3 regions of the Proteus sp. MB838 genome follow, and region 1 is predicted to be linked to each of the others. Evidence: predicted binding sites of a transcription regulator. Region 1 holds the regulator's gene; each other region holds the start of a gene.
What was found. The regulator CRP, encoded in region 1, controls carbon source genes, mostly activating them, when cyclic AMP is high. The targets are predictions, from matches to a motif close to ATGTGANNNNNNTCACAT.
Positions count from the first base shown of each region.

Region 2: a site for CRP is predicted at 1,280-1,297, ahead of ACYUCW_RS05020 (NupC/NupG family nucleoside CNT transporter). Genes of this name have one in related genera too.
Region 3: a site for CRP is predicted at 2,400-2,417, ahead of glpT (glycerol-3-phosphate transporter). Genes of this name have one in related genera too.

Region 1 covers NZ_BAABMO010000024.1:24,939-28,938, reverse strand. Annotated here, with positions in the region: gene ACYUCW_RS11640 (aminodeoxychorismate synthase component II) at 1-49, shown strand, start outside; gene ACYUCW_RS11635 (aspartate aminotransferase family protein) at 167-1,384, shown strand; gene crp (cAMP-activated global transcriptional regulator CRP) at 1,472-2,104, opposite strand; gene ACYUCW_RS11625 (OsmC family protein) at 2,417-2,824, shown strand; gene ACYUCW_RS11620 (phosphoribulokinase) at 2,913-3,782, opposite strand; gene ACYUCW_RS11615 (YheU family protein) at 3,856-4,000, opposite strand, start outside.
Region 2 covers NZ_BAABMO010000007.1:112,304-116,303, forward strand. Annotated here, with positions in the region: gene ligA (NAD-dependent DNA ligase LigA) at 1-1,129, shown strand, start outside; gene ACYUCW_RS05020 (NupC/NupG family nucleoside CNT transporter) at 1,358-2,542, shown strand; gene ACYUCW_RS05025 (DUF3820 family protein) at 2,706-2,927, shown strand; gene ACYUCW_RS05030 (MarR family winged helix-turn-helix transcriptional regulator) at 2,924-3,364, opposite strand; gene ACYUCW_RS05035 (SDR family NAD(P)-dependent oxidoreductase) at 3,521-4,000, shown strand, end outside.
Region 3 covers NZ_BAABMO010000032.1:40,952-44,951, forward strand. Annotated here, with positions in the region: gene glpQ (glycerophosphodiester phosphodiesterase) at 1-701, opposite strand, end outside; gene glpT (glycerol-3-phosphate transporter) at 835-2,187, opposite strand; gene glpA (anaerobic glycerol-3-phosphate dehydrogenase subunit A) at 2,568-4,000, shown strand, end outside.

The DNA.
Region 1 (4,000 bases):
TCTGAGTGAACAAGGGCATGAGTTATTAAATAATTTTCTTAAATATTAATTGGATAATGAAAATTTAGCGTCATTATCCACTTTTATATCAAACCTTATTTGATTTTTTATTCATATTTAGTGATTATATTTTCATTGTATAGCTAAATGTCGGTCAGGTGGGGTAATGATAAATCAACGTATTAATAGGGCAACTTACGATCAGGTAATGTTGCCAATTTATTCACCAGCAGATTTTATTCCTGTTAAAGGGCAAGGTAGCCGTGTTTGGGATCAACAGGGAAAATCCTATATTGATTTTGCTGGTGGTATTGCTGTTCTAGCGCTTGGGCATGCGCATCCACTATTGAATAAAGCACTGCAAGAGCAAAGTGAGAAGCTTTGGCATGTAAGTAATGTGTTTACTAATGAGCCAGCATTATGTTTAGCTCAGAAATTAATCCAACATACTTTTGCTGAGCGTGTCTTTTTTGCCAATTCTGGGGCAGAAGCGAATGAAGCCGCACTTAAATTAGCACGACATTACGCTATTACCCGTCATAATCCTTATAAAACGAAGATAATTGCCTTCCACCACGCCTTTCATGGTAGAACATTTTTTACAGTCTCTGTTGGGGGACAACCTAAATATGCGGATGGTTTTGGTCCTAAACCTGCGGATATTATACATGTCCCTTTTAACTCTCTTGATGCTGTAAAAGCCGTGATTGACTCTCATACTTGTGCCGTAATACTGGAGCCTATCCAAGGTGAGGGCGGAGTGACACCGGCGACAGCGGAGTTTATGCATGGCTTACGTACACTATGTGATAAGCATCAAGCGCTATTAATTCTTGATGAAGTACAAACGGGTATGGGGCGAACCGGCAAACTATTTGCTTATATGCACTATGATATACAGCCCGATATTATTACCAGTGCCAAAGCATTAGGTAGTGGTTTTCCTCTCAGTGCGATGTTAACCACCGAGGATATCGCTTCGGTAATGGGGGTAGGAACACATGGTACGACTTATGGGGGGAACCCATTAGCCTGTGCAGTAGGCAATGCTGCTTTTGATTTAATCAACACTCAGGCGGTATTAGAAGGTGTCAGTGAGCGTCATCGTTGGATAGTGGATGAATTGCAGGCGATAAACCAAACTTATGCTGTGTTTTCTCAAATTCGTGGACAAGGCTTATTAATTGGCGCGCAGTTAGCACCACTGTATGCAGGTAAAGCAAAAGAGTTACTTGCACTGGCCTCTAAGCATGGCTTAATGATGTTAAATGCCGGGGCTGATGTAATACGCTTTACGCCAGCGTTGATTATTACCCTCGAAGAGTTACAAGAGGGCATGAATGCGTTACGAAAAGCGCTTGATGAGTTTGTAAAAGCAGAGTGAATTCAAATGTAAAACCCCATCATTGCGATGGGGCTTCATACAAAATAATCACTGTCCATCAGTTAAATGGGCTGTTTTCAATGCAACTTAACGAGTACCGTAAACAACGATAGTTTTACCGTGTGCTGAAATGAGGTTTTGATCTTCCAGCATTTTTAAAATACGGCCTACAGTTTCACGTGAACAACCTACAATTTGACCGATTTCCTGACGTGTAATTTTAATTTGCATGCCATCAGGATGCGTCATTGCATCAGGTTGTTTAGCTAAATTTAATAAAGTTTGTGCAATACGACCTGTTACATCAAGGAAAGCAAGGTTACCTACTTTTTCTGATGTGGTTTGTAATCTATTCGCCATTTGAGCGGAAAGGCGCATCAGAATGTCAGGATTGACCTGAATTAATTGGCGGAATTTTTTATAGGAAATTTCTGCTACTTCACAGGCTGTTTTTGCTCTAACCCATGCACTACGTTCTTGATCTTCTTCAAATAATCCAAGTTCACCGATGAAGTCACCTTGGTTTAGGTAGGAAAGGATCATCTCTTTTCCTTCTTCATCTTTAATAAGAACAGCCACGGAACCTTTAACAATATAATAAAGTGTTTCCGCTTTTTCACCTTGGTGGATCAGCGTGCTCTTGGATGGATATTTGTGAATATGGCAGTGTGACAAAAACCATTTAAGAGTCGGGTCTGTTTGCGGCTTGCCGAGAACCATTCGCGTTATCCTCTGTACGTTAATGCAGCCTTTCAAAACGGATTGACACCCTTTTGATACAGCGTGCTTAAAATCCTATCTTTACCGATTAACTTCCTGAGAATTCGGAAAGTTAATAAGGAATAGATTATAATAAATGAGAAAATAATGCATTGATCTTAACCACTATCATCAAGCAGATATTGTTTTTAACACAGTTAACGCATTAAGTCTCGTTTTACGCAGTCAGCATAATAAACCTATTTGCTAATTGCTAGTTGAATTATGAGAATGTACTCTTTTAGTCTTAGTTGTATTTAGGGGAAAAATAAAATGGAAGCACGTGTTAAATGGGTTGAAGATTTATCTTTTGTTGGCGAATCATCTTCCGGCCATCAAGTTATGATGGATGGTAATTCAGGTGATAAAGTGCCTAGTCCGATGGAAATGGTATTAATTGCTGCGGGTGGTTGTAGTGCTATTGATGTGGTGAGTATCTTACGTAAAGGTCGCCACCAAGTCATTGAATGTGAGGTAAAATTAACATCAAAGCGTCGTGAAGAGGCACCTCGTTTATTTACTGATATTAATTTACATTTCATTGTTTCCGGCAAAGCGTTGACAGATAAAATTGTTGAGCGAGCTGTACAATTATCAGCAGAAAAATATTGCTCTGTTTCTTTAATGTTAGGAAAAGCGGCCAATATTACGCACTCTTTTGAAATTAAAGATCCTGAATAAATTTGATATTTTAAAATAAATTTTAATATATAAAATAATATCCCTAAAATACGGGGATATTATTTTCGTCAAAAATAACATATCTATTTTAGCTAATTTTTTCACCATTCAATAATTTCTTCACCAGTGGTGCCATGATTAATTCCATCGCTAAGCCTAATTTCCCTCCTGGAACAACAATAGTATTGATAGTCGACATAAATGAACCATGCAACATTGCCAATAGATAAGGGAAATCGATATCGGTTAAGCCACGAAAGCGAATAACAATAAAACTTTCATCCAGTGTTGGAATAGCTTTAGCTGAGAAGGGATTAGAGGTATCCACCGTAGGAACGCGTTGGAAATTGATATGAGTACGAGAAAACTGTGGAATGATGTAACTGATATAATCATCCATCGAACGTACCACAGAATCTCTCACCGCTTCTTGAGAGTGCCCGCGCTCTGTGGTGTCTCTAATTAATTTTTGTATCCATTCAAGGTTAACAATAGGCACAACACCGACTAATAGGTCAACGTGTTGAGCGACATTATGTTGATCGGTAACGACTCCACCATGCAATCCCTCATAAAATAAAATATCTGTTTTTTCTGGCAATGCTTCCCAAGGTGTAAATGTCCCGGGTAATTGGTTATAAGGGGTTGCTTCATCATAAGAATGAAGATATTTGCGAAATTGCCCTTGCCCTGTTTGGCTATAGTGACTTAGGGTTGAACTTAATAAATTAAAGTCATTGGCTTCAGGGCCAAAATAGCTGATATGCCGTCCTTGCTCTTTCGCTTTTCTAATGGTCATATCCATTTCAGGGCGTGTATAACGGTGAAAACTATCCCCTTCAATAGAGGCTGCATGGGCGTTGAGTTGCTGAAATATTTTACGAAAAGCTTGGCTGGTTGTAGTAGTACCTGCACCACTTGAACCAGTAACAGCAATAATAGGGTGTTTGATTGACATATCATGTTCCTTTTCAAAATAAGGGCTATACCTTATTGTTAAATGTGATGTGATAGTGCCAACTTAGGTAAGATCAATCAGGGCGAAACTGTGCAGCTGGCATAATGTTGACGCTTTCATGAAGCTCAGACCACACTAACACGGCCTCACCCGAGACGAGTTGTTTTTTTACGTCGGCAACTTTTTGTTCAAGCGTTTTCTCTTGCATACCATAATCA
Region 2 (4,000 bases), on a different contig from region 1:
GTTGGGATTTGTGTCTCGTGCTCCCCGTTGGGCGATTGCTTACAAATTCCAAGCCCAAGAGCAGATGACGGTGATTAAAGATGTTGAATTTCAAGTGGGGCGTACAGGGGCGATTACACCTGTCGCTCGTTTAGATCCCGTACAAGTGGCAGGGGTAATAGTCAGTAATGCCACACTTCATAATGCTGATGAAATTGAACGTTTAGGATTACGTATTGGTGATACGGTGGTTATTCGCCGTGCAGGCGATGTTATTCCTCAGGTTGTGAGTGTGATTGAAGAAAAACGCCCTGAGAATGCACAAGAAATTGTTTTTCCAACCCAATGCCCTATTTGTCAATCTGATATTGAGCGTATAGAAGGTGAGGCTGTTGCCCGCTGCACGGGGGGATTAATTTGTGCAGCGCAACGTAAAGAGGCGCTTAAACATTTCGTTTCTCGTCGTGCGATGGATGTTGACGGCATGGGAGATAAAATTATCGACCAATTGGTTGAAAAAGAGTATGTCAAAACACCGGCTGATTTATTCCGTTTAGATGAAAAGATCTTATCTGGTTTAGAACGTATGGGGGAGAAATCAGCCAAAAAACTGCTTAATGCATTAGAAAAAGCAAAATCAACCACTTTTGCCCGTTTTATCTATGCCCTTGGTATTCGTGAAGTAGGAGAAGCAACGGCCAATGGATTAACTGCTCATTTTGTTTCATTAGAGGCATTACGTGAAGCAAATATTGAAGCCTTAAAGGCAGTTCCTGATGTGGGTGATATTGTTGCAAAGCATGTGGTTAATTTTTTCCAAGAAGAACATAATAAAAATGTGATTGATCAACTTGTTAATGACATTGGCATTACTTGGCCGGCACCGGTTGTGGCTACTCATGAAGCAGGTGATAATCCTTTTGCTGGTAAAACAGTCGTGCTGACAGGCTCTCTTTCTCAATTAACGCGAGATGAAGCAAAAGATAGATTAGTTGCACTTGGTGCAAAAGTGAGTGGTAGCGTTTCGAAAAAGACAGATATGGTCATTGCTGGTGAAGCGGCGGGTTCTAAATTAGCCAAAGCAAATGAATTAGGTATTACTGTTATTGATGAAGACGAAATGATCCGCTTGCTTGATCAATCTAAATAATCGTTTACAATAAACTTAGATGCTATTGAGAGCAGTTCTCAGTAGCATCTTTAACTTAAGCTAAATTCACATTTCGTGTTACTTAAGTTACTCCTAAAGTGTGATCAACCTATCTTATTTAATAAATAGTGTGTATATGGTTTCACTGTATTGTGACAATAATCACATCGTAATGTTACGCGTTACATAAAATGCTCTCCAAGATTTATTTTTATTTTTGGAGCATGCATGTCTTCTATCATTCACTTTGTTTTGGCTCTCGCAGTTATTGGTGCATTAGCATTTATTGCAAGTAATAACCGCAAAGGGATCCGTCTGCGTTATATTGTGCAGTTATTAATTATTGAAATCGCATTGGCATGGTTCTTCCTCAATTCTGATATTGGTGAAGGCTTTGTCCGTGGTTTCGCTGGGCTATTTGATCACTTATTAGGTTATGCCGCACAAGGTACTGAGTTTGTCTTCGGTGGTATGATGAAAGGTGGTCTAGCATTCTTCTTCTTGAATGTATTATGTCCTATCATCTTTATTTCTGCATTAATTGGTATTTTGCAACATATCAAAGTATTGCCTTTCGTGATCCGCATTATCGGTACGGTGCTGTCCAAAGTGAACGGTATGGGGAAACTAGAATCGTTTAATGCGGTTAGCTCCTTAGTACTTGGCCAATCTGAGAACTTTATCGCTTATAAAGATGTATTGGGCAAAATGTCTCAGCGCCGTATGTACACTATGGCGGCGACAGCGATGTCTACGGTATCAATGTCAATTGTTGGTGCTTATATGACTATGCTTGATCCTAAATACGTTGTTGCTGCACTGGTTCTGAATATGTTCAGTACTTTCGTTATCCTATCAGTGATTAACCCATATTCTGTTGAAAATGAAGAAGATATCCAGATGGGGAATCTGCATGAAGGTCAAAGCTTCTTCGAAATGTTAGGTGAATATATCTTAGCTGGTTTCAAAGTTGCTTTAATCGTTGCGGCAATGTTGATTGGTTTTATCGCATTAATTGCTGCGGTAAACGCTATCTTTAGTATGATTTTCGGTATTAGTTTCCAAGATTGCTTAGGTTATGTTTTCTATCCATTAGCATGGGTGATTGGTGTGCCTGAGCAAGATGCATTACGTGTAGGTAGTGTGATGGCAACTAAATTAGTCTCTAATGAATTCGTCGCGATGGGAAGCTTGCAAGATCTGGCTGCTGAATTAACACCACGCTCTGTTGGGATCTTATCTGTCTTCTTAGTCTCATTTGCTAACTTCTCTTCTATCGGTATTGTTGCAGGGGCTATTAAAGGTCTGAACGAAATGCAAGGTAATGTGGTTTCTCGTTTTGGTCTTAAATTACTATTTGGTTCTACGCTAGTTAGCTTCTTATCTGCTGCTATCACAGGCCTGTTTGTTTAATCATTGAGATAAGACAGATAGCATGTGAAATAAATAACAATGTAAGATGGATAACTTAGTTATCATGTAACATAAATCAAGCAGTACCCGTCGGTACTGCTTTTTTTATCGTTAAATTACCTTATAATCCTTATCATTCCTTCTCGATAAAGCGATAGAGATCATGCTAGAAAAACAGCATCTTATTGATATAGCCAACACACAAATGCCATTTGGTAAATATAAAGGGCGAATGCTGGTGGATTTGCCTGAAGAGTATTTATTGTGGTTTGCCAAGAAAGGCACCTTCCCTGAAGGAAAGCTAGGGCAACTAATGGAAATGACCCTAGCAATTAAAATTGATGGCTTAGAAGGGTTACTAAAACCATTAAAGCAGTCGCGTTAATCAGGCTCTGTAGGTAACTTATCCGCTATTAGTGCGTTAATAACTTTATGACTCAATTCAATAAACATAGCTTGTTCTGCAGGTGTTAATTGCGCTTGTAGCTTCTGTGCGTTCTGTTTTCGGCCTAAAGCGGCTCTTGCTAAAAAAGCTTTACCTTCATCTGTTAAATGCGTAATTAATTCACGTTTATCTTTCTTAGAACGATCCTGAGCAATAAAACCTAATGATTTTAATCCTCGCATAAACTTAGATAAATTTTGGCGTGAGATAGCTAAAATTTCACAAAGTTGAGAGGGCGTTAAATCACCGCGTAAACGCAATAATTCTAAAATATCATATTGTCCCCAAGTTACTTGCTCTGGTGTATAACGGGTGCGTTGTGCAACCAGAGTACACTGTAAAAGCGATAGGGCGTTTTCTAGCTCAAGTTGCTCCATTAGTACCTACATTTTTCTATCAAATTAATTGAAGTTAATAATAACAGCTCATTTTAGCTGAAGAAAATTTATATTGATTAACTTTAGTTAATCAAATATCCTATTCAATATGATTAACTAAAGTTAATTACTTAAACTAAGTGAACTGAGGTGAATATGAGTTATTTTGAAGGCAAAACGGTGTTAGTGACTGGGGCTGCAACAGGAGTAGGGGAAGGCGTTGCCCAACGATTATATCAAGCGGGTGCAACAGTCTTTATAAGTGGACGACAATTAGAACAGGTTAAAAAAACCGCTTACACAATCGATCCTACAGGTGAAAAAGTCATAGCATTACAAGCAGATATGACATCACCTGAGCAAGTTAAAAGCATGTTTGAAACAATATTAGCACAAACAGGCGCATTACATGGATTAGTGAATAATGCAGGTATTACAGGTCCGCATAATACATCGATTGTTGATTATAATATTGATGATTGGAAAGCGGTTATGGATACCGATATTAACGGCGTATTTTACGGATTGAAATATGGTATTCCGGCCTTACTAAGAAGTGGTGGAGGGAGTATCGTTAATTTATCTTCGACAAATGGTATTGTCGGTATTGCCGGAATTTCTGCTTATACTGCAGCC
Region 3 (4,000 bases), on a different contig from region 1:
AACTGAACCAGTTTTAAATCCATCCCCATTTGTGGCATTAATTCTGTTTTAATGCGTTTTAGATCGTTAGGATCAAAGGATTGTAGATAAACATTATCGCTCTTTTGGGTATAGCCATACTGTTTTAAGACTTCGAGAACTTTTTTAGTAATGTCTTTCCCTTCTTGTTCATGAAACCAAGGTGCTTTGATCTCAGGATAAATACCAATATCTTGTCCTGTTGATTTGTTTAAGCCTTGGATAAACTCAATTTCTTCTTGGAAAGTGTGGATTCGAAAATCGGATTTTCCCATTGGGAAACGATTTGGATAACTTTGGACTTTTTTACCGTCAACAATATCGAAACCTTCGGTAAATTTCAGTCCTTTGATCTCATCAAGAGTAAAATCGATAGCATAGTAACGGCCATCTTTTCTTGCTCTGTCTGGATAGCGTTCAGCAACATCGGTGACACGATCGAGATAGTGATCATGCAAGACAACCAGTTGGTTATCTTTTGTCATCACCAGATCTTGTTCTAGATAATTGGCACCTTGTGCATAGGCGAGTGCTTTGGCAGGTAAGGTGTGTTCAGGTAAATAACCGCTGGCACCACGATGGGCAATCACTACTTTATCGCTTGCTGCTTGTGCGATTGTACTTAAAGATAGAGTTAAAAGAACGCCCGCCACTAACGGTTTCAGTTTGAAAGGTGTACTCATAAAGTTGCTCCATTTTCATTTTCGTACAATAAAGCTATGTACAGTTGGCAATAAAAAAGCCACATCAGAAAGTTGATGTGGCTTGATTTTTAGAGATGAGATTTAATCAATTTCATAAATAATCAGTTAATGATTATTCATACTTCTGTGACATTTCACGTTTGTGTTTGGTTTCATTTATCATCACGATAAGTAATAACACAACAGATAATACACTACCGCCGATCATGACCATAAAGCCACCGTCCCAACCGAAGTAGTCAACGGTATAACCTACGATAGCACTTGCCGCAACAGAACCCCCTAAGTAACCGAATAGACCGGTGAAGCCTGCTGCGGTACCCGCAGCTTTTTTCGGCGCTAATTCAAGGGCGTGCAGACCAATTAGCATAACAGGACCATAGATTAAGAAACCAATGATTAACATACATGCCATATCAATGTTCGGGTTACCTGCTGGGTTCATCCAGAATACGATAGTGGCAATGGTTACTAAGGTCATAAAGAATACCCCAGTTGCACCACGGTTACCTTTGAACACTTTATCTGACATCCAACCACACAGCAGTGTGCCTGGAATACCTGCGTATTCATATAAGAAGTATGCCCATGAGGATTTATCCATGGCGAAATCTTTGACTTCGCGAAGATAAGTCGGAGACCAGTCCAATACGCCGTAACGAAGTAAGTAAACAAATACGTTAGCAATTGCAATCATCCACAGAAGTTTGTTAGGGAAAACATACTTCATAAAGATTTCTTTTGCTGTCAGTTCTTGTTCGTCTGTTTCTTTATAATCAGGTGGATAATCGTTTTTATATTCTTCGATAGGAGGTAGACCACAAGATTGTGGTGTATCGCGCATTAATGCAAACGCAATCATCGCTACTAAAATAGCCGCGAATGCTGGCATATATAATGCTGCTTTCCAGTCGTTAAACCATGCCATACCTAACAGGAACAGCAATGGCGGTAAACCACCACCGACGTTATGAGCACAGTTCCAAATAGAGACGATACCGCCACGCTCTTTTTGTGACCACCAGTGAACCATGGTACGTCCACAAGGAGGCCAACCCATACCTTGGAACCAACCACACAGGAACAACAGCACGAACATGATCATAATGCTCGAAGTTGCCCATGGCACAAAGCCCATAATTAACATCACAATGGATGCAAGAATAAGACCTGCGGGTAAGAAGTAACGCGGGTTAGCACGGTCAGAGAATGACCCCATGATAAACTTAGAGAAACCGTAAGCAATCGAGATCCCTGATAAAGCAAAACCCAGATCCCCTTTAGAGAATCCCTCTTCAACGAGGTAAGGCATTGCTAAAGCGAAGTTTTTCCTTACTAAATAATAAGCAGCGTAACCAAAGAAAATCCCCATAAAGATTTGCCAACGTAAACGGCGATAGACAGGATCTATCTGTTCCTTTGGCAGACGCGCTTTATGTGGCGCAGGTCTAAACAGACTTAACATATTAGCCTCCGATGGCTTTTATTTTAATATGTTGATATTAAACAATGACAAAACGAACAACAAAGGAATCAAAAAATTTTCTTTAACGAACGTAATAGTAAACTTGTTGAAGCAAATTTACTGTGAAGTAATACTCAGTTGTCGAATAATTTTTCAAGATGTGTAATTTTGAGTGATATGTTAACTTTATGAAACACTTTCTGGTAAATAATTTGTGATTAGTATCACATATGTCGTTTTAATTTTTCACTCATGAGCGTTTCTCTTTCGTTTTTGCTCATTATCAAACATTAACCACATTTTTTGTGTATCTTATACACTATAATTAACGTTAAAGAATAATTAAGCGTTTGCTGAATGTAATGTGAGAGGGCATCTCTATGATGAGCGGTTCACCAGTGACAGAAACAGATGTCATTATTATCGGCGGTGGAGCTACGGGGGCAGGCATGGCAAGAGACTGTGCTCGTCGTGGATTACGCTGTATCCTACTGGAAAGACACGATATCGCAACCGGTGCAACCGGTCGAAACCATGGTTTATTACATAGTGGCGCACGCTATGCAGTGACCGATCCGGAATCAGCGCGTGAGTGTATAGAAGAAAACATGATCTTAAAACGGGTCGCTCGTCATTGTGTTGAAAAAACGGATGGCCTTTTTATTACTCTCCCTGAAGATTCGTTAGAATTCCAACAAACCTTTATTCAATCTTGCCAAGCGGCAGGTATTGATGCTCAAGCCATTTCACCTGAAGAAGCTATTCGCTTAGAGCCTTCGGTGAATCCTAATCTTATTGGTGCGGTTAAAGTACCTGATGGTACGGTTGATCCTTTCCGCTTAACGGCGGCCAATATGTTAGATGCACGTGAACATGGCGCGCAAGTGCTCACTTATCATGAAGTGATGGGCTTGATCCGTGAAGGCGACCGTGTGAAAGGTGTACGTGTTTATGATCATCAATCTAAAAATATGTATGAGATCCGCGCACAAATAGTGGCCAATGCGGGAGGAATATGGGGACAAAAAATTGCAGAATATGGTGATTTAAAAGTCCGCATGTTCCCAGCAAAAGGGGCATTACTGATTTTAGGACACCGTATTAATAATATGGTGATCAACCGCTGTCGTAAGCCTGCGGATGCCGATATTTTAGTGCCTGGCGATACCATCTCATTAATAGGAACCACCTCAACTCGCGTTCCTTATGATGAAATCGACAATATGTATGTCACCCCTGAAGAGGTTGATATCCTGATCCGCGAAGGTTCAATGCTGGCACCTAAACTGGCTCAAACTCGTATTTTACGTGCTTATGCCGGTGTACGTCCTTTAGTGGCTAGCGACGATGATCCTTCTGGTCGTAATGTGAGCCGCGGTATTGTATTACTTGACCACGCACAACGGGATGGACTCGAGGGCTTTATCACCATAACGGGTGGTAAATTAATGACTTACCGATTAATGGCTGAATGGGCCACAAACAAGATCTGTGAGAAATTAAATATTTCAGCAAAATGTACCACGGCTGAAGAGCCACTGCCTGGCTCTCGCCAATCAGCAGAGCAAGCATTGCGTAGTGTGGTGTCGTTACCGGCGCCAATTCGAGGCTCAGCGGTTTATCGTCATGGCGATTTAGCCAATAAACTATTGAGTAATGAGCGTATTGATAAAAGCTTAGTGTGTGAATGTGAAGCGGTCACGGCCGGTGAAGTTCGTTATGCAGTGAATTCTTTAACCGTGAATAATTTGCTCGATTTACGCCGTCGTACTCGTGTGGGAATGGGAACTTGCCAAGGTGAGTTATGTGCTTG